4 regions of the Paenibacillus sp. sgz302190 genome follow, and region 2 is predicted to be linked to each of the others. Evidence: riboswitches for the same ligand, from Rfam matches in the RefSeq annotation. Region 2 holds a riboswitch; each other region holds the start of a gene.

Region 1 (4,083 bases), on a different contig from region 2:
CGTCCGGAGAAGGAATCTGCATGCCCTCGAACAGTTGTTTCACCTTGTCTGTGACCGGGCGGTAATCGGTTTGCAAGTAGCGGTCAAAATAAGCGCCGCCGGCATATTCTGAAAGCTCGAACCCGTCGAACGTCTCGCCCTTCGACTTCGCGATCTCCATGCTTTTTTCAATCGAGAAGAAATTCATCGCCATGAAAAACGTGCGGACAAAATCTTTCGCTTCTTCGCTCTCATAACTGATCTTGTTTTTGGACAAATATCCGTGCAGGTTCATCGCACCCAGTCCGACCGAGTGCAGCTCGCGGTTCGCCTTCGCTACGCCCGGCGCGTTGGCGACCGTCGTCATATCGCTGACGGAGGTCAGCGCAATCATGCCCTCGTGCACCGATTCGCGCAGCTTTTTCAGATCCATGACATTCGCTATGTTCAAGGAAGCCAGATTGCAGCTAATATCTCTGCGAATCAGGTTCTCATCGCCGTAATCGCCGATTTCCGACGTCTCTTGCAGCTGAAAAATTTCCGTGCAAAGGTTAGACATCTTGATCGCGCCGATCTGCTTGAGCGGGTGCGCCAAATTCGCATTGCTGCGGTTCATCATGTAAGGATAGCCGGATTCCAGCTGCGTCGTGGCGATTTTTACGAGCATTTCGCGGGCGCTCATCACCGGTTTCTTTTTGACTCTAGGGTCCGCCAGCAGCGTGTCGTACATCTCGTCCATGTCCATATCGTCAAGGTGCTTGCCGTACGCTTTGTATACCGTATAAGGCGCGAACACATGCAGCGGCTGGTTCTCTTCGGCCAGTTTGTAGAACTTATTCGGCACGATCAAACCGATCGACAGCGTTTTGAGGCGCGACTTTTCGTCCGCATTGATTTTTTTGCTGTCCAAAAATTCCATGAGGTCCCATCCGAAGATGTTGTAATACGCCGCTCCGGAACCTTTACGCTGGCCCATCTGATCCGCATAGGAAAAAGCGTCCTCCATAAGCTTGAGCACCGGCATAATGCCTTTGGCCGCACGCTCGACGCCTTTGATCGACTCTCCGCGGCCGCGCAGCTTGGACAGATTGACGGCCACGCCGCCGCCGATTTTGGACAGCTGCATGCACGTGCCCAGCACATAGTTAATCGAATTCAGCGAATCGTCCATCTCCAGCAGGAAGCAGGATACCATCTCGCCCCTGCGGCTTTTGCCGGCATTCAAAAACGTCGGCGTCGCAGGCTGCAGCCGCTGTTCCATCATCGATTTCGCCAACTGTTTCGCCGTTTCCGCATCGCCGCGACCCAAGTAAAGCGCCACAATCGCGACCCGGTCCGCATAATGCTCAAGATAAAGGGTTTTATCGTCACTGCGCAAAGCGTAATCCGTATAAAACTTCGAAGCCGCCATATACGAGGAGAATTCGAAGTTATATTCGTGAGTGATTTTGTATGTATCTTCAACTTCGGATGCGGAATATTTCTCGTAAACATCCTCGTAAAAGTTGTTATCTATCATGTAACGAACCTTCGAAGCCGTATCGGCAAAATGAAGGCTGTTGCGGTTCACTTCTTCCATAAATTCGTGCACGGCTTCCCGGTCTTTCTCCAATTGAAAAAAGCCGTCGACACCGCGCTGCATGATCTGGTTGTTTAACTCAATATGCCGCAATTGCGTGCACCTCCTGAACAAATCGCTGAACATCCTGCCGGGTTCCGGACAGTTCAAACTTGCCGAGCACAGGCACGCCGTAACGCTCGGCGATGCGGTCCGCGCTCTTTGCGAATCCATCTCCCCAATTCCGGTTCCCGCTGGCCGCTACGCCTTGGAGCCTAGGATGGTTCCGCTCCAAAAAGTGTGCGACTTTCTCCGGAATTTGACCAAAGCCTGTCGTATAGGTGACAAGCACGAAAGGTTCATCCATCTTCATCGCCTCTTCAATTTGAACCGCAGGCAAATTTAATTTTTTAATAAATCTGCGGACATTTCCCGTCTTGGAATCGTAAGCAATCAGCATGGGATTTCGTCTCCTTCTGTCAAAACCATTAAAATGGCGCATTCGGCAAAAAGAAGGACCGAATACGCCACAGGAACATGCGAACATAACGCCTGCCACTGGAGTGGGAGTCTGGACACCTTCCTATCTGCCGTAGGGGTGATTCTTACGAATAGGCAGGTCTCCTGGCTTGGGATCATCATTCCCATCCGCCTTCCCGGCTTTCCTATCGGAGCAAGCCAGTGGCAATCGGATGAAAACTCCTCCTGAACAGTGGCGGGACCGCGCCGGATTTGCACCGGACTTCCCTATTAAGCTTCGTGCGTGTCTCTAGAACGCGAAGCACCTATCCATCACGAGATATAGTTGATAGATTTCAATTTATATCAAGATATAGTGTTTGTCAATGAGCAAATCCGACTATCAAACCTCGAAAATCTCTCATTTCGGAAGCCTCGTTCAGCTATAAAAAACGGCAAAAAATATGTGGATAAAAGGCGTGAAATGGCAAAATAAGGAACGTCATTTTCGGCTGTTCCTTGTCCGGCGCGGGCTAAATCGGAGTCCTGATTTCATCATTCAGAGCAATGCGCTGGGGATATTCGCTTGCAAATCTGGGGATAAACTGGGGATAATCCGGTACGAAAGTGGTGCACCAAAAACAAAAAAATAGGTCCATGCCAGCATCCTCATAGGCCTTTAGGACCCCCATGCAACAACAACGGGACGAAGCCCTCTCTACCAAATAAATCCAATTTCATGCCAAAACACCAAACAAAGCTATCCAGGGACGGAACAACGCCCTGAATAGCTTTAAAAATTGAATGATACAAGTCCAGCCGGTCGATTTATCCGTTGCGCTTTTGGAAATCGGCCATAAAGTCAGCCAACGCTTTGCAGGAAGCATATGTCACCGCGTTGTAAGTCGAAGCTCTTAATCCGCCTACGCTGCGATGGCCTTTCAAACCGACAAAGCCGTTCTGCTCGGACTCTTTAATAAATTTCTTCTCAAGCTCCTCATCCTGCAGACGGAACGTCACGTTCATCATCGAACGGCTGCCCGCATCGACCGGACTGCGGTAGAAGCCTCCGCTTTGATCGATCGCGCTGTAGATCAGGCCTGTTTTTTCGAGGTTGTTTTTTTCGATGGCCGCAAGTCCGCCCTGCTCTTGAATCCATTTCAGCACAAGGTTTACCATGTAGATGGAGTACACCGGCGGCGTATTATACAACGAGTTGTTTTTGCCATGGATTTCATAGCGCAGCATCGTTGGAATGGTTTTTGGCAAATCCTGGAGCATGTCCTCTTTCAGGATAGCGACGGTAACGCCGGACGGACCGAGGTTTTTTTGCGCGCCCGCGTAGATCATGCTGAATTTCGACACATCGACAGGACGGCTCAAAATGTCGCTGGACATATCGGCGATCAGCGGCACGCTGCCTGTGTCCGGAAAGCTTTGGAACTGCGCCCCTTCGATCGTTTCATTGGAAGTGAGGTGCAAATAGGCTGCATCCGGATGAATGTTGATTTCGCTTAAATCCGGAATTTTCATAAACTTTTGCTCTTTCGAGCTGGCTGCGATGGACACTTCGCCGAACAATCCCGCTTCCTGAACCGCTTTCTCCGCCCAAGCGCCGGTCAGAACATAGCTGCCCACTTTGCCCTGTTTGAGGAAGTTCATCGGAATCATGGCAAACTGCGTGCTCGCACCGCCTTGCAGAAATTGCACCTGATACCCTTCCGGAATGCCGAAAATTTGTTTGAGCAGCTGCTGAGTTTCGTTGTGGACCTGCTCATATTCCGCGCTGCGGTGGGAGATTTCCATAATCGACATGCCGATTCCTTTAAATTCGACAAGCTCCTCCTGCGCCTTTTGCAGCACTTCGAGCGGAAGCGCCGCAGGCCCCGCATTAAAATTATACGCACGATTGCTCATGAATAACCCACCTTTGCTTAATATACTATGGTTATGATAGCAAGATTCGCCTCACGCATCAAGTAAAACCTCTGCTGGACATGCTAAGCTTTAAGTCCGCATGTCAAACGGCACCAATACAAAGCTCTAGGAGGAATAGTATGTCTCTTCAAAATTTTTCCGCCGACCCG
Region 2 (4,759 bases):
CTATTTGCATTATGCGAAGCCGAACAGCAGTCAGCAGGAAAAGCTGAATATCAAGGAAGAGCTTGCTTCGATGCTCCGATTTATGAATCCGATCGCTGTTTCCAATCAAATAACGGTCGACATCTCGCATAGCAGCGAATCCCCTCTCTACGTATGGGGAGAATCGAAAAAATTGCGCCAGTGCCTGATGAATTTGATCAAAAATGCGATCGAATCCATGCCTGACGGCGGAACGCTTACCGTACATACGCACCTAACCGAATCTACCATTCATGTTTGGATATCCGATACCGGGGTCGGCATGAGCAAAACGCAAATCAATTCGTTAGGAATGCCGTTCTATACGACCAAAGCGGATGGAACCGGCCTGGGCCTCGTCGTTGTCATGAGCATCATAAAGTCGATGAACGGCAAAATTTCCTATTCCAGCAATCCGAATAAGGGCACCGTCTGTCTGATTCAATTTCAGGCCGGATAACGATTGATAAGCTTCCGTTAACAAGTCCGCCGGATTGTGGTATTCTGATAGAATAGCGATCAGCAGAATAGCGAAGGAGGCTGTCCCATGAATCCGGATTTTATTCAGATCAAATCGCTTGAGGGCGATCTTAAGATGTCCCACAAAAAGAAGGATTACGGGCTGACGGTTTCCACGAGAGAACTGGTCCTTCATAAGCCGCACGTGAATTATTACTTCAAGCTTGAAGATATGATCAGCATCGTGCCCTATGACGTGGGAGCTATGAAAGCAATCACTTTTGTCAATGCGCGATCCAAGAATCAGGAGTCCGCTTCACTCACTCCCGGTTCGGAGCACTTTAGAATTTATGTTCACAAAGCGACCGTTCATAACAGAAGCGGAATTTTCCTTCTGGGACCTACGGATGTTATCATTCCGATTCATAAGAGTATGCTTCAGGCGATATCCGAGTGCGTGCAGAACGCCGGGTTAACAGCACTGTAAATACTCATGCATGCGAAAAAGGCAAAAAAGGCATCTTCCCCTCATCCGGTAGGGTAAAGATGCCTTTTCGTCAACAGCGGTTTCCGCGGAACGTTCCGCAGCCGTCGCTAACTGAGCGAACGCGATTCCTGTTTGGCACGTATCGTGACGAACACGAAGCAAAGCAGTAAAAATACAAAGATGCCGATGCCGACGATTTCGAAATCGAGTTCGGCCCACGGATTGAAAAACGTAAAAGCTTCGTAGAACGAAACCCCGTAAGCAAGAATGACGATCACCCATCCGATCAGCCTTGAAGCCGACTGCCCCAGCTTTCCGGAATGATGAATCATCCGGTAAGCAATCAGCGAATCCAGCGTATCGGTCAGCATCATCCCGAACATAAACACAAGCCCCAAAATAACGGGCATGTATTCGATTTTATTGCTTGCGGCAATCGCCCAAACAGACGTTTGGCTAATCGTTTCGGCAGCCAATGCGAAAATCGCGCCTACCAAAATAATTAAAAAAGGATTGGTTGTCCCTTTGGCGACTTTATCGATAAATTTCCCTTTGTATCCTTTAATTTGAAAGCTCTCGTTTTTGTATTTCGAACGCAGAAGATTATAAATATTGATCGTTCCAATGAGGAAAAGCGACAATATCGAAATCCATGTTGCGAAAGTATCGAAGTAATCGGGAAACTCAAAATCTTTGATGAACATCCCCAAAACAATCGCCATACTGGCCACTACCGCCCCATGGCCAAAAGAAAACAAAGTGCCTACCCAGCGGGCGATCGGGCTTCCCATCCGCCAATTATAGCGGGTTTGTCCGTCAATAAAAGCCAAATGATCCGCGTCCAAGCCATGACGCAATCCCAAAGCAAAAACAAGAAAAATAAGCGATACGGTTGACAATGTACTCACCATTCCTTTTCTCCGAAGGCATTTTAAGGTGTACGGATAGGTAGGTCTTCTGGCTCCCGGATCAATGCCTCTCTTCAGTCTTCCCCAGCATGCGGCTGAGTGACGTTATTGAAGAAGGCTCCCCGGTTACAGCGGCGGGACCGCTCGGGAGTTGCACCCGATTCCCTGTTACCCCTTGCTTGGCAAGGGCACCTGGCCGTAAACGTATTTGGTTGTAAAAAACGCGCAATTTTCAGGACGTCCGAGGCTAGGCTATATGCCTTCCCTGCTTCGGATAAAAGCGAGAAGGCGCTCGCAGCTGCTGTCGACCATCTCGTACACTTCTTCAAAATTGCCTGTGTAGTATGGGTCGGGGACGTTGCCGCCGCCCTTATCCGGGGCAAATTCCAACAGTTTATGAATGGAGGCGCTATGTGCATCCGGAGCAAACGATTTTAAATTCGTTATGTTGCTGTCATCCATGGCAATGATATATGTAAACTGTTCAAAATCGCCTGCCTTCACTTGCCTGGCAGTCAGTCCGTGATGATCGATGCGGTGACGGTCCAAAATTCGTTTCGTTCCCTGATGCGGCCGCTCTCCGGTGTGCCAGTCCCCCGTGCCCGCGGAATCAACAACGATACGCCCATCCAGGCCGGCCTGCTTCACTTTATGGCGAAAAACAGCCTCAGCCATAGGCGAGCGGCAAATATTGCCCAAGCATACGAATAGCACTTGAATCATGGCGCACCGAAAATAAGCTGTTTTTCTCGCATCGTAAGCCCTCTGGCAGGGATGTCAAGTACGATTTTGCCTTCCGCCAATCCCCAAATCCGCGTTGCGTACCGCTCCGCGAGCTCGACCTGGTGCAGCGCGGCGATGACCGTCAAATTGCTTTCCTTGCATAAGGATCGCAAGTCGTTCATGATGTATTCCGTCGCTTTCGGATCCAGGCCCGACACCGGCTCGTCGGCGACCAGCACTTTAGGTCCATGGATGAGCGCTTTCGCGATCGCAACCCTTTGCTGCTCGCCGCCGCTTAATTGGCTAATTTTTTTATCGCCTTTGTCGAGCAAGCCTACTTTTTCCAAATAGTCCATCCCGATAACATGCTCATCGCGTGAAACGGCTCCCGTTAAAATACGGATCGGCGTTTGATAAAATTTCCCCATCATGACATTCTTGATAGCGCTTTTATTTCTATTCAACGCCGGCTTTTCCTCAAGAAAAGCGAAATCTTTGCCGAGCTTCCATCGATCCAACAGCCCGGGCGTCGTAATATCGTTCGACTGGTAGATGAGCTGGCCGGACGTCCATTTTTCCTGGTGGCTGATGCAGCGCAGCAGCGTCGTTTTCCCGCTGCCGCTCCCTCCCACCACTGCGATGAATTCCCCTTCATCGACGCGAAAGCTGATCTGAGACAGCACTTTATTGTCCGGCGGATAAACTTTGCTTAAATTTCGTACCGTGATCATGACACCGTCTCCTTAACATTGTGCTCAACATGAACTTGAACCCGTAAGCTATTGGCAAAAATCGCCCATCTAGCGGCATCTGGCCTGACAAGAGGGCGATTTTCGGTTTCATTCACTTTATTCGCTGCAGCTGCTCGGACTCGACGCTTGGCCCGCTTCCACATTGATTTTATCCGAAATCGTATCGCGGACGACCGACATGACAAGCTGAAGCAAATAGTTAATGTCTTCCTGAGACTGTTTAAATTCGCTCACGATAGGAATCCCGTCCAGCTCATCCTGCAATTCATCGATCTCTTTCTCGATTTTATCCACCATTTTGGCGTTTTGAAACTTCTCGAAAGCGACGATTTCCTTTTGCTTTTTCTTGATTCCACTGATCAGCTTTTGAATATGCTCATTACCGGAAATTTTTTTCTCCGCTTGCTGGTAAAACTGCACCTCGTTCGAAGTCGTCAGCAGTTCCGCAAGCTCTTTCGCTTTGGCCAAAATATCCTCACGAACAATTAATTCCGTATTCGTATAATGCTCCATTTCAAACGCATGGGGATGATGGTGACTATGTTCCGACACGACTGCACGCTCCAATCTTCAACCTCACTATTGACAAATCATTTTATATGGACATCTTTAGCGGCGCTTCCACGATTTCGCCTTTCAGCACCCAAGTCTGCGCATGAGTGATTCGGACATGAATCAATTTACCGTACAAATCCTTAGATCCCGTAAAATGAATCAGCTTATTGGTCCGGGTGCGTCCGGCAAGGACGTCCGGGTTGTTCTTGCTCTCCCCTTCGACCAATACTTCCACAATTTCACCCTGCAGCTTCTCGTTGCTTAATTTGCTGTATGTGTTAAGCAATTCGTTCAGGCGGTACAAGCGCTGTTTCTTAACGTCCATTGGCACGTTATCTTCCATGCCCGCCGCCGGCGTACCTTCGCGAGGCGAGTAGATAAATGTGAACGCGGAGTCAAACTCCACTTCCTTTACCAAGGAAAGCGTATCCTCAAACTGCTCGTCCGTTTCGCCGGGGAAACCGACGATAATATCCGTCGTCAATACGGCACCCGGTATCGCCGTTTTAATTTTGCGAACCAGTTCCAAATATTGTTCCCGGGAATACTTGCGGCTCATTTTTTTCAAAACTTCCGTATTCCCCGATTGGACAGGCAAATGAATGTGCTCGGCCAAATTGCCGCCTGTGCCCAACACTTCCACCAAATGATCGTCAAAATCCCGGGGATGCGAAGTCGTGAATCGAATCCGCGGCACGTCGATCTTCCGGATATCGTTCATCAAATCGGCAAACGAATACGACATATCCTCGAAATCTTTGCCGTATGCGTTCACATTTTGACCGAGCAGCGTGATCTCCTGAAAACCGAGACGTGCCAGATCCCTCACCTCGGCAAGGACGTCCTGCGGCTTTCTG
Region 3 (4,759 bases), on a different contig from region 2:
CGCATGTCGATCAAGGCATTTCGACGGTGCTTCATGTCAACAGCGATGTGACGACCAGACAGCTTGCGCGCTATTATTTGTACGCTGCCCGCGTCGGGTTAAAATCGCTCTATTACACGCGGACGAACCAGCTCTCCGTTGAAGAGTGCGTCAGCTGTTCGGTGTAACGGGAAGGGGAATGAATACAAGATGACCACCAAGAGAGCCGTCAACTGGAACCGGCCTGACGACGATTTTACGATCACGTTCTGGAATCAAAATATTATGCAGTTTTGGACGGACGAAGAAATTCCTCTGTCTGACGATAAAATGTCCTGGATGACGCTGAACGAAGCGGAGCGCGACCTGTATATGAAAGTGCTGGGCGGGCTTACGCTGCTCGATACGATGCAGGGCGGCGTAGGGATGCCAAGAATTTTGGAGCATGTGGACGGGCTGCAGCGCAAAGCGGTGCTCAGCTTCATGGGCATGATGGAGCAAATTCACGCCAAATCGTACAGCAGCATTTTTACGACGCTGTCTACGACGGAGGAGATCAACGACATTTTCCTCTGGGTGGAGCGAAATCCGTATTTGCAGTTCAAGGCGAATACGATTGCCAAATATTACGACGGCATTCACACCCGCAAGGATCTGTATTTGGCTATGGCGGCATCCGTGCTGCTTGAAAGCTATTTGTTCTATAGCGGCTTTTTCTATCCGCTGTATTTGGCCGGCCAAGGCAAGATGACTAGCAGCGGCGAAATCATCGATCTGATTTTGCGCGACGAAAGCATTCACGGGCTGTATGTGGGCGTGCTTGCCCAGGAAGTGTACGAGGAGCTGACGCCGCAGGAGCAGGACGAGGCTTACGAGACTTTGACCGCGCTTCTGAAGGAGCTTCATGCGAATGAGGAAGGGTACACGGAGGATCTGTACAGCGCGATCGGCCTGGACCGGGAAGTGAAGGCGTTCCTGCGTTATAACGCGAACAAGGCGTTTATGAATCTCGGGCTCGACCCTGCATTCCCGGAAGAGGAGATCAATCCGATCGTGCTGAACGGACTCAGCACCAAGACGAAGCAGCACGACTTTTTCTCCAAAAAAGGCAACGGCTACGTTCGCACGATTCATGTGGAGCCGCTGAATGACGACGATTTTGTTTTTGACAATTTGTAAGAAAAGCTTGTATAAAAATTAATATTCATGTATAGTTATACATTGTATCGAATGTAAGCAGACAATTGCATATTGTGGAGACAGGTGCTCTCGCCCGAATGAATCGTTCTTGGGCTTGAGTTTAAAAGGGAAGTTCGGTGCAAAGCCGACGCGGTCCCGCCACTGTAACAGAAGAGTCGCAGCAAACATCGCCACTGGTTGAATGAATAACCGGGAAGGCTGCTGCCGATGATGACGCTGATAGCCAGGAGACCTGCCTGTTTCAACGACACTGCTTTTACCTACGGGAGATAGGGAGGTGTTAGATGGCAACCGATAAGTATAATCGCGAGGCGTCTTTCCCTTTGTCTTTTTGAGGGAACGACGTCTTTTTTGTGTTCCGCTCAGAAAGTACAAATAAGGAAAACGGAGGCGAGCTTAAGTGGCTGGTGCAATAAAAATTGGCAATTTGGGATATCCGAGAATCGGTGAGGACCGGGAATGGAAAAAAGCGCTGGAGGCGTTCTGGTCCGGTAAAATAAGCGAGCAGGACTTAGTGGCGGAGATGGAGCGGATCCAGCTCGCGCATGTGCAATTTCAAAAATATGCGGGGCTGGACGAAATCCCGGTAGGCGATTTCACTTATTACGATTCGATGCTGGATATGGCGGTCATGTTCGGTATCGTTCCGGCGAGGTTCGCGCATTCGGGAGGGTGCGTGCCGCTTGCCACTTATTTCGCGATGGCGCGCGGGAACAGTCAGGGCGCGGCCTGTGAAATGACAAAATGGTTTAATACGAATTATCACTACATCGTCCCGGAAATCGGGGAGGACGCACCAACGTTAACATACAACAAACCGCTGGAGGCGTACCGCTTTGCCAAGTCCAGGGCGGACGTCGAAGGCAAACCTGTGCTGGTCGGGCTGTACACGTTCCTCAAGCTGTCGAAGGGGTTCGCGGCTTCGCGGCTCGGCGAGAAAGTCGGGCAGTTTTTGCCGGTCTATTTGCAGGTGTTGAAGGAACTGGCGCAAGAAGGCGTCGCTTGGGTGCAGATCGATGAGCCCGCCTTGACGACGAATCCGTCCGCGGAGGAACTTGAGCTTGTGGAGCAAATTTACGGCGCCATCCATCGGGAAGTGCCGGGGTTGAACGTGATGCTGCAGACGTATTTTGAGGCGGTCGAGCATTATGAGCGGGTGGTCCGCTTGCCTGTTCAAGGCATCGGACTGGATTTCGTGCACGATGGCGGGGCCAATTTACGGGCTGTGGAGGCGCACGGATTTCCGGCCGACAAGCGTCTTGGCGCCGGCATTATCGACGGGCGCAACATATGGCGCGCCGACCTGGAAGCGAAGCTGCTGCTGGCGCAAAAGCTTGCGGCACACGTACCGCACGAGCGGCTGGTGCTCCAGCCGTCCTGCAGCCTGCTGCATGTGCCTGTAACCGTTGTGCGGGAAACGAAGCTTCCCGCCGCATTAAAGCAGGCGCTTGCTTACGCCAACGAGAAGCTGGTCGAACTGAGGCTGCTCGGCCAGGCGCTCGCAGGCGGACAGGAATCCGCTGCGGCCGAGTGGCAGTGGAACCGGGAGGCGCTTGCCGGCTTCCGCGCGCTGCCTGAGCGGAACCGCCAGGATGTAGCCGCGCAGTTGGCCGGGCTTGAGGTAGTCTCGCATACGCGCGGTCTGCCGTTTGCCGAGCGCTTTGCGCTGCAAGCCGCTCACTGGAAGCTTCCGCTGCTGCCGACGACGACGATCGGCAGTTTCCCGCAGACGCCGGAGGTACGCAGCGCCCGCCTGAAATGGCGGAAGGGCGAGCTGAACACGGCGAAGTACGAAGCGTTCATCGATCAGGAGATCGCCAGCTGCATCAAGATCCAGGAAGAGATCGGCCTGGATGTGCTCGTCCATGGTGAGTTCGAACGCACGGACATGGTGGAATATTTCGGCGAGAAGCTGGACGGCTTCGCCTTTACGCAGAACGGCTGGGTGCAATCGTACGGCTCCCGCTGCGTCAAGCCGCCCGTCATTTACGCGGATGTCGCATTCGCGGCGCCGATGACGGTGAAGGAAAGCGCCTATGCCCAGTCGCTGACGGCTCTTCCGGTTAAAGGCATGCTGACCGGGCCGATCACGATTTTGAACTGGTCGTTCGTCAGAGACGATTTGAGCCGCGAACAGGTGGCGAACCAGATCGCGCTGGCGCTGCGGAAGGAAGTTAAAGCGTTGGAGAGCGCAGGCATCGAGATGATTCAGGTTGACGAGCCGGCGCTCAGAGAGGGCTTGCCGCTGAAGGCGAAGGATCAGCAGAGTTATTTGGAATGGGCGGTCAAAGCGTTCCGCATCGCCACTTCCAGCGTCAAGGATACGACGCAAATTCATACCCACATGTGCTACTGCGAGTTCCATGATATGATCGATTCCATACGCGCATTGGATGCGGACGTGATCTCGATTGAAACGTCCCGCAGCCACGGCGAGCTGATCTCAAGCTTTGAGCTGCAGGGCTACGATCACGGCATCGGTCTGGGCGTGTACGACATTCACAGTCCGCGCGTGCCGCAAGCGGAGGAAATGACCGAGATGATCGGGCGGGCGCTCCGGGCGCTGCAGCCGGAATTGTTTTGGATCAATCCCGATTGCGGCCTGAAAACGCGGAAGTGGGAAGAGACGGAAGCCTCTCTGCGGCATATGGTGGAAGCGGCCCGTCAGGCGCGCGAAGCATTTAGCGAATCGGTTCGGGCTTAATAGACGGCAAAAGTAAAAAAGAGCACCTCCAACCTCTCCGGTAAAGAGAGCTGGGGGTGCTTTTTCGTTCATGAGGGGGATGCGCCAGTTGCGGCTAGGCAAGCGATTCCTTCACGGCAGGCTCGGTCAGCTTGTAGCCGACGTTGCGAATCGTGACGATATATTCGGGGTTGCGCGCATTGTTCTCGATTTTATCGCGCAAATGGGAGATGTGAACGTCGACAATCCGCGTATCGCCGAGGAAGTGGTAGTCCCATACGCCGTGCAGCAGCTGCTGGCGGCTGAGCACTTTCCCGCGGTGCTTGCAAAGGAAGAGCAGCAGTTCGAACTCTTTGGGCGTCAGCTCGATCGGAGTGCCGCTGACCGTAACTTCGCGCTGATCCGAGCGGATCGTAATCTGGCCGATGTGCATAGGCGCGTTCTCGTTCGTGGACGGCAGCGCCTGCACGCGCCGCATAATAGCCTGGATGCGGGAGATCAGCTCCTGCGGGCTGAACGGTTTGGTCATATAATCGTCCGCTCCGTTGTCCAATCCGGCGATTTTGTCGGTCAAGTCCTGCATAGCGGTCAGCATAATGATCGGCACGAGATTGTTTTGGTTTCTCAGCTTGCGGCAAACCTGGAAACCGTCCATTTTGGGCAGCATCAGATCCAATACGATCAAATCCGGACGGAACGTCTGGATAGCTTCAAATACGGCTTCGCCGTCGTAAACGCACTGTACTTCGTATCCTACCAGTTTCAAGTTGAATTCTATAAGCATCGAAATGGACGGCTCGTCATCCACAACTAATATTTTTCTTTTCATCGATATGTCGGCTCCTTTAATCGAATGATAAGTCTATTATGAAGGTATTCTATCAACGACATATTAAG
Region 4 (4,759 bases), on a different contig from region 2:
TTTTTATCTTCTGCAAGCATAAGCCTCATTTTTTTGTCCACGCAATCTGACAATGAACAAGATCTGATGAAAATTTATTCTTACACGGGATGGCTGGCTGCGTTTTTGGTTATCGGCATGTTTTGGTCTTTCTACGGCGCTTACGTAGCGGCCAAGGTAGCCAAACGGGCCGAGTACTTCAATGCCGGATGCATAGGCGTGATTGGCGCGGCGGTCGGCTTTGATTCTCTGATTTCCAATCCCGGCGTTGCTTTTTGGTACCAAATCATCGGACTGATCGTCATCGTGCCGGTTTCTTTATTGGGCGGCCATGTGGCGTTAAGACGCAAGCATGCGCGGAGCATGAATCGCTAAAAAAAGAGACTCCAGCCTGTAAAGGCGGGTCTCTTTTTAGGTGGTTCAGCCTGCTGGCGCCGGTACGTAGGAAAGCATTGTGTTTTTCACAAGTTCCGTAGTCTGACTCAAGTCCATATTTTCAAATACATGTTCGCATTGCTTGCGGTAGGAAACTTCCTCGATATAGTGGTTCATATAATGATCGATAACGTCCATCGGCGTGCTGCGCGCCAGAAGCCTTTCCATAATCGTCTGCTTGTTTGCATAAATAAAAATTCGGACAGCCCGTTCGCCGAACTCATATTTGAAACGGTTGGCCGCATAGCGGTTGACGATAACGTAAATAGAGCCGTGTTCCTTGAGAGCTTGATCGATGTCCGCACGTTTGATTCCGTAAAAATTTCCGTCGATTTCCGCCGTCTGAAAAAATTCACCGTTAATATCCGCATCGATGAACGCTTTCCGTGAAATGAATTTGTAATCTCTGCCTTCGATTTCTTTAGGTCTTGGAGTTCGTGTTGTGTAAGATGCAACCGATGAGAAGCCGAGCTCTTTGGCAATTTGGTGCGCAATTGTTTTGCGACCGGAACCGCTTGTGCCTGTGAACACAAAGATCAATCCGCCGGTTTGCTGTCCGCCCATAATGAATCCTCCTCCAAATATGAAATTTTGAAAGCGATATCGTGATAGTTTTATTATAGTACGAATATTCGGAAAATTAAAGAGAGAATTCGTGTTTCATAGATTGTGCGGTATAATAGAAACGTCGAAAGGAGCTGTTCCTGCTGAATTTCAAAATATATGTGCAAATGAATCGGGCATTGTTTTACTTGGTCGGTATGCTTGCGGTCGCGTCAGCGGCTTGTACGGCGCTGCTGCTGGTCCGTATTTACGGGTCGTCGGGCAGCTTTCTGTACAGATGGTTGATTGCGCCGAATTTGATGCTGGCCTGGATTCCGCTTGCGGCGGCGCTGGCCGTTCGTTACTGGTGGCATATGAAGCAAACATTCCGCATCAGACTGCTGATCGGATTGCTGGTATGGCTCCTGTTTTTGCCGAATGCTCCGTATATGTTGACGGATCTGGTGCATTTGACATATTTGAAATCGTCGGTTCCCGTACATTTTGACGTATTGCTGAACGCTTTTACCGCGATTATTGCCCTTTGGGTCGGCTTGTTTGCCTTCTATCTCGTGCACGAAATATGGTTGGGACTGCTTCGCCCGGCCGCAAGCTGGATGTTGGCCGGCGTCTTGCTGCTGCTGTGCAGCGTTGGCGTGTTTTTGGGCCGCTTTTTGCGGTATAACAGCTGGGATTTTTTCCGCAAGCCCTGGGCGATCGCGCAAGATTCCATAAAGCTGCTGGAGCAGCGGGATGCGCTCGTTTTTATCGGCGTGTTTATGCTGGTTCTTAGCTGTTTGTACCTTGTTTTTTACGCTTCTGTCCGGTATCGGGCCGCCGCAAAGAACGTTCGTTAAGAAGGAGAGTTTTCATGCCCAAATATGCAAATCTAAGTATCGAGGCAACGCAATTTTTGCAAAATAAAACAGGCAGCACTCACCTGGAATGTTATACATACATCGATCCGGAGCGGACGGAAGAAAGTTTTTTTGTCGTGCGTACGACGAACAAAGTGATTCATGTCGGCTTTTCCGAAATTGCGTACGATCCGGCCGATTACAAGAGTTTGCTGGAAGGTCTCTACCGCTCTGTCTATGAATAATTGCATGGACAATGCATACGATTGATGATAGGATGATTTTAATTGCATATGGATGGAACCAGGTGCTGAATGATACGTTTCATTCAGTTAAAAGGGAAGTCCGGTGAGAATCCGGCACGGACCCGCCACTGTAACGATCGGGCTTTGGAGCAAAGCCTCTCCTTGGCAGCATGTCACTGGGCAATACCCGGGAAGACGCCGGGAGTATGATCGAAGTCAGGAGACCTGCCCGGTTTGAACGACACTTTTGCCCTACGAGGAATTAGGGTGTGTTAGAGGGCGGTTGCTCCTGTGCTTATTGAAAAGACGTTCAAACCAGGCATTTCTAACATGATGTTGTGTTGGAAATGCTTTTTTATTCGTGCAAAAGGTTTTTAGAAAGGGTGATTGCTATGCCGGGGAAATTGCTCGTCATCGGTTTCGGGCCGGGAAGTTTCGAACATATTACGAAGCGGGCGCGCGAGGCTATTCAAGAAAGTGAAATCATCATCGGCTACAATACATATGTCGATCTTATATCCGGCTTGATTTCGGAACAACAAATTGTAAGAACCGGAATGACGGAGGAAGTGAGCCGGGCGCAAGAGGCGGTCAGACAAGCGAAGCTGGGGAAAAAGGTAGCGGTCATCTCAAGCGGAGACGCCGGTGTGTACGGGATGGCCGGCCTTGTCTACGAAGTGTTGATGGAGCAAGGGTGGACGCCAGCGGGCGGCGTCGAAGTTGAAATCATCCCCGGCATCTCGGCCATCAATTCCGCTGCATCCTTGCTGGGCGCGCCTATTATGCACGATGCGTGCACGATCAGCTTGAGCGACCATTTGACGCCGTGGGAGCTTATTGCAAGGCGGGTGGAAGCCGCGGCGCAGGCGGATTTTGTCATTGCGCTGTACAACCCGCGCAGCGGAAGAAGGACGCGGCAAATCGTCGAGACGCAGCGCATTTTGCTTCAGCACCGTTCGCCGCAAACGCCGGTCGGCATCGTCAAGAGCGCATACCGGGATCGGGAGCACGTCGTCGTAACGACGCTGGCCGATATGCTGAATCATGATATCGGGATGCTGACAACGATTATTATCGGCAACTCGGCGACCCAAAATTATGACGGCCTGCTGATAACCCCGCGGGGGTATCAGCGCAAATATACGCTGGGCGCGGAGACGCAGCCGCTCAAGCCGCATCAGCGGCTGCGGGCCGAGGCGGAGCCTTGGGCGCTCGCGCAGGAGGAAGAGGCTCCGGCCGAAGACCGGAGCGAAAGCGCGGGAGCCGCAGCCGGCGGAGAGCCGGCCGTTCGGCAGGCAGCGCAAGCGGCGGCCCAAGCCAGCAGCCCTTTGCAGCTGGCGATGGAGGCGCTGGAGCTGGTTTCCCGGGGCAGCGGCGGCGCTGCGGGGGCTTTGGAGCCGATGGCGTTTACCGCGACAAAGTCGATCTTTGAATTTGCGGTAAGCCCGGGGATCGCAAATAAACGGTTGAGCGCGGCGCAGTTATGCGCGCTGGGCGAAATCGTCGGCGACAGGGGCGACATCGAATATTCGCCGCACCATCAATTGATCGTCCGCATCCAGACGGACAATCCGCAGGATATCACTTCCGAGCTGAGCGAGCTCGGCCTCATGCTTTCGCCGATCGGCGACGTTGCGCAGATTAAAGCCTGCGACTTTTGCAATCTGGAAAAAGGGGAATCGATTCCTTATGCGGAGGCGCTGCATCAAAGAATCGGCAATCTGGAGGTACCGAAGGAGCTGAAAATCGGCTTCAACGGCTGCGGCATGGCTTGCTATGGCGCGGTGCAGCAGGATATCGGCATCGTATACCGGAAGGAAAAGTTCGATTTGTTTTTGGGAGGCAAAACCGTCGGCAGAAACGCGCATCCGGCCCAACCGGTAGCGGAAGGCATCGATCCGTCGGAGCTCGTCGAGCAGGTCGTCAGAATTGTCGAGCGGTACAAGCGGGAAGGGCATCCGAACGAGCGGTTCCACAAGTTTTTTAAACGCGTTAAAGAAATAGAAGGCTACCGCCACCAGGAAGCGCAAGGATTCGTCATTGAAAACGCCGTCTGCGGCGATTAGAACGTTATACCAGCATGTTCGTTTTTTATGGATAGAGCACGGTGAAGTTTTGGGAGGGGATAAAGACATGAATGCTGTCTTGTTTGTAGGGCACGGAAGCCGGGATGAGGAAGGCAATGAGGAGGTCCGGCAGTTTATTGCGGAAATTGCCGGGAAGATGGACGGTTTTATCGTAGAGACTTGTTTCCTTGAATTCGTCGAGCCGACCATCGCTCAAGGAATCGATCGCTGTATCGAGCTTGGCGCGGACCGGGTTGTGGTCATACCTATTATTTTATTTGCGGCCGGTCATGCCAAAATTCATATTCCCGCGGCGATTGACGAGGCTAAGCGGAAATACCCGCATATCGGGTTTACATACGGCAGACCGATCGGCGTACACGATCAAATTTTGGACATTTTAACGTCCAGAGTGCAGGATTCCGGCGTTCGGCTGGAGAATGAGCTGGAGGACACGGCGTTTTTGATCGTCGGCCGGGGCAGCAGCGATCCGGATGCCAACAGCGATCTGTTCAAAATTTCCAGGCTGCTTTGGGAACGGCTGAAAGTAAAATGGGTGGAGACGGCTTTTATCGGCGTTACCGCTCCGCTGATGGATGACGGCGTGGAACGATGCATCAAGCTCGGCGCCAAA

The links. Region 2 has a riboswitch for cobalamin ahead of AC6RNO_RS02875 (HoxN/HupN/NixA family nickel/cobalt transporter). Riboswitches for the same ligand answer to the same signal wherever they lie in the genome.
Region 1: another riboswitch for cobalamin. It lies ahead of nrdI (class Ib ribonucleoside-diphosphate reductase assembly flavoprotein NrdI); the one in region 2 lies ahead of AC6RNO_RS02875 (HoxN/HupN/NixA family nickel/cobalt transporter).
Region 3: another riboswitch for cobalamin. It lies ahead of metE (5-methyltetrahydropteroyltriglutamate--homocysteine S-methyltransferase); the one in region 2 lies ahead of AC6RNO_RS02875 (HoxN/HupN/NixA family nickel/cobalt transporter).
Region 4: another riboswitch for cobalamin. It lies ahead of cobJ (precorrin-3B C(17)-methyltransferase); the one in region 2 lies ahead of AC6RNO_RS02875 (HoxN/HupN/NixA family nickel/cobalt transporter).

Annotation. Positions count from the first base shown of each region.
Region 1 covers NZ_JBZYAO010000070.1:197-4,279, reverse strand. Annotated here, with positions in the region: gene nrdE (class 1b ribonucleoside-diphosphate reductase subunit alpha) at 1-1,651, opposite strand, end outside; gene nrdI (class Ib ribonucleoside-diphosphate reductase assembly flavoprotein NrdI) at 1,638-1,997, opposite strand; cobalamin riboswitch at 2,135-2,341, opposite strand; gene serC (3-phosphoserine/phosphohydroxythreonine transaminase) at 2,825-3,913, opposite strand; partial or broken gene AC6RNO_RS35860 (2'-5' RNA ligase family protein) at 4,054-4,083, shown strand, end outside.
Region 2 covers NZ_JBZYAO010000001.1:670,993-675,751, forward strand. Annotated here, with positions in the region: gene AC6RNO_RS02865 (ATP-binding protein) at 1-478, shown strand, start outside; gene AC6RNO_RS02870 (hypothetical protein) at 566-964, shown strand; gene AC6RNO_RS02875 (HoxN/HupN/NixA family nickel/cobalt transporter) at 1,072-1,875, opposite strand; cobalamin riboswitch at 1,895-2,083, opposite strand; gene AC6RNO_RS02880 (arsenate reductase/protein-tyrosine-phosphatase family protein) at 2,125-2,595, opposite strand; gene AC6RNO_RS02885 (phosphonate ABC transporter ATP-binding protein) at 2,592-3,326, opposite strand; gene AC6RNO_RS02890 (YlbF/YmcA family competence regulator) at 3,444-3,860, opposite strand; gene miaB (tRNA (N6-isopentenyl adenosine(37)-C2)-methylthiotransferase MiaB) at 3,943-4,759, opposite strand, start outside.
Region 3 covers NZ_JBZYAO010000070.1:4,547-9,305, forward strand. Annotated here, with positions in the region: gene nrdE (class 1b ribonucleoside-diphosphate reductase subunit alpha) at 1-167, shown strand, start outside; gene nrdF (class 1b ribonucleoside-diphosphate reductase subunit beta) at 190-1,158, shown strand; cobalamin riboswitch at 1,224-1,433, shown strand; gene metE (5-methyltetrahydropteroyltriglutamate--homocysteine S-methyltransferase) at 1,580-3,883, shown strand; gene AC6RNO_RS35890 (response regulator transcription factor) at 3,978-4,691, opposite strand.
Region 4 covers NZ_JBZYAO010000005.1:31,372-36,130, forward strand. Annotated here, with positions in the region: gene AC6RNO_RS08215 (hypothetical protein) at 67-354, shown strand; gene AC6RNO_RS08220 (guanylate kinase) at 400-978, opposite strand; gene AC6RNO_RS08225 (DUF1361 domain-containing protein) at 1,146-1,814, shown strand; gene AC6RNO_RS08230 (hypothetical protein) at 1,829-2,059, shown strand; cobalamin riboswitch at 2,103-2,306, shown strand; gene cobJ (precorrin-3B C(17)-methyltransferase) at 2,452-4,125, shown strand; gene AC6RNO_RS08240 (CbiX/SirB N-terminal domain-containing protein) at 4,193-4,759, shown strand, end outside.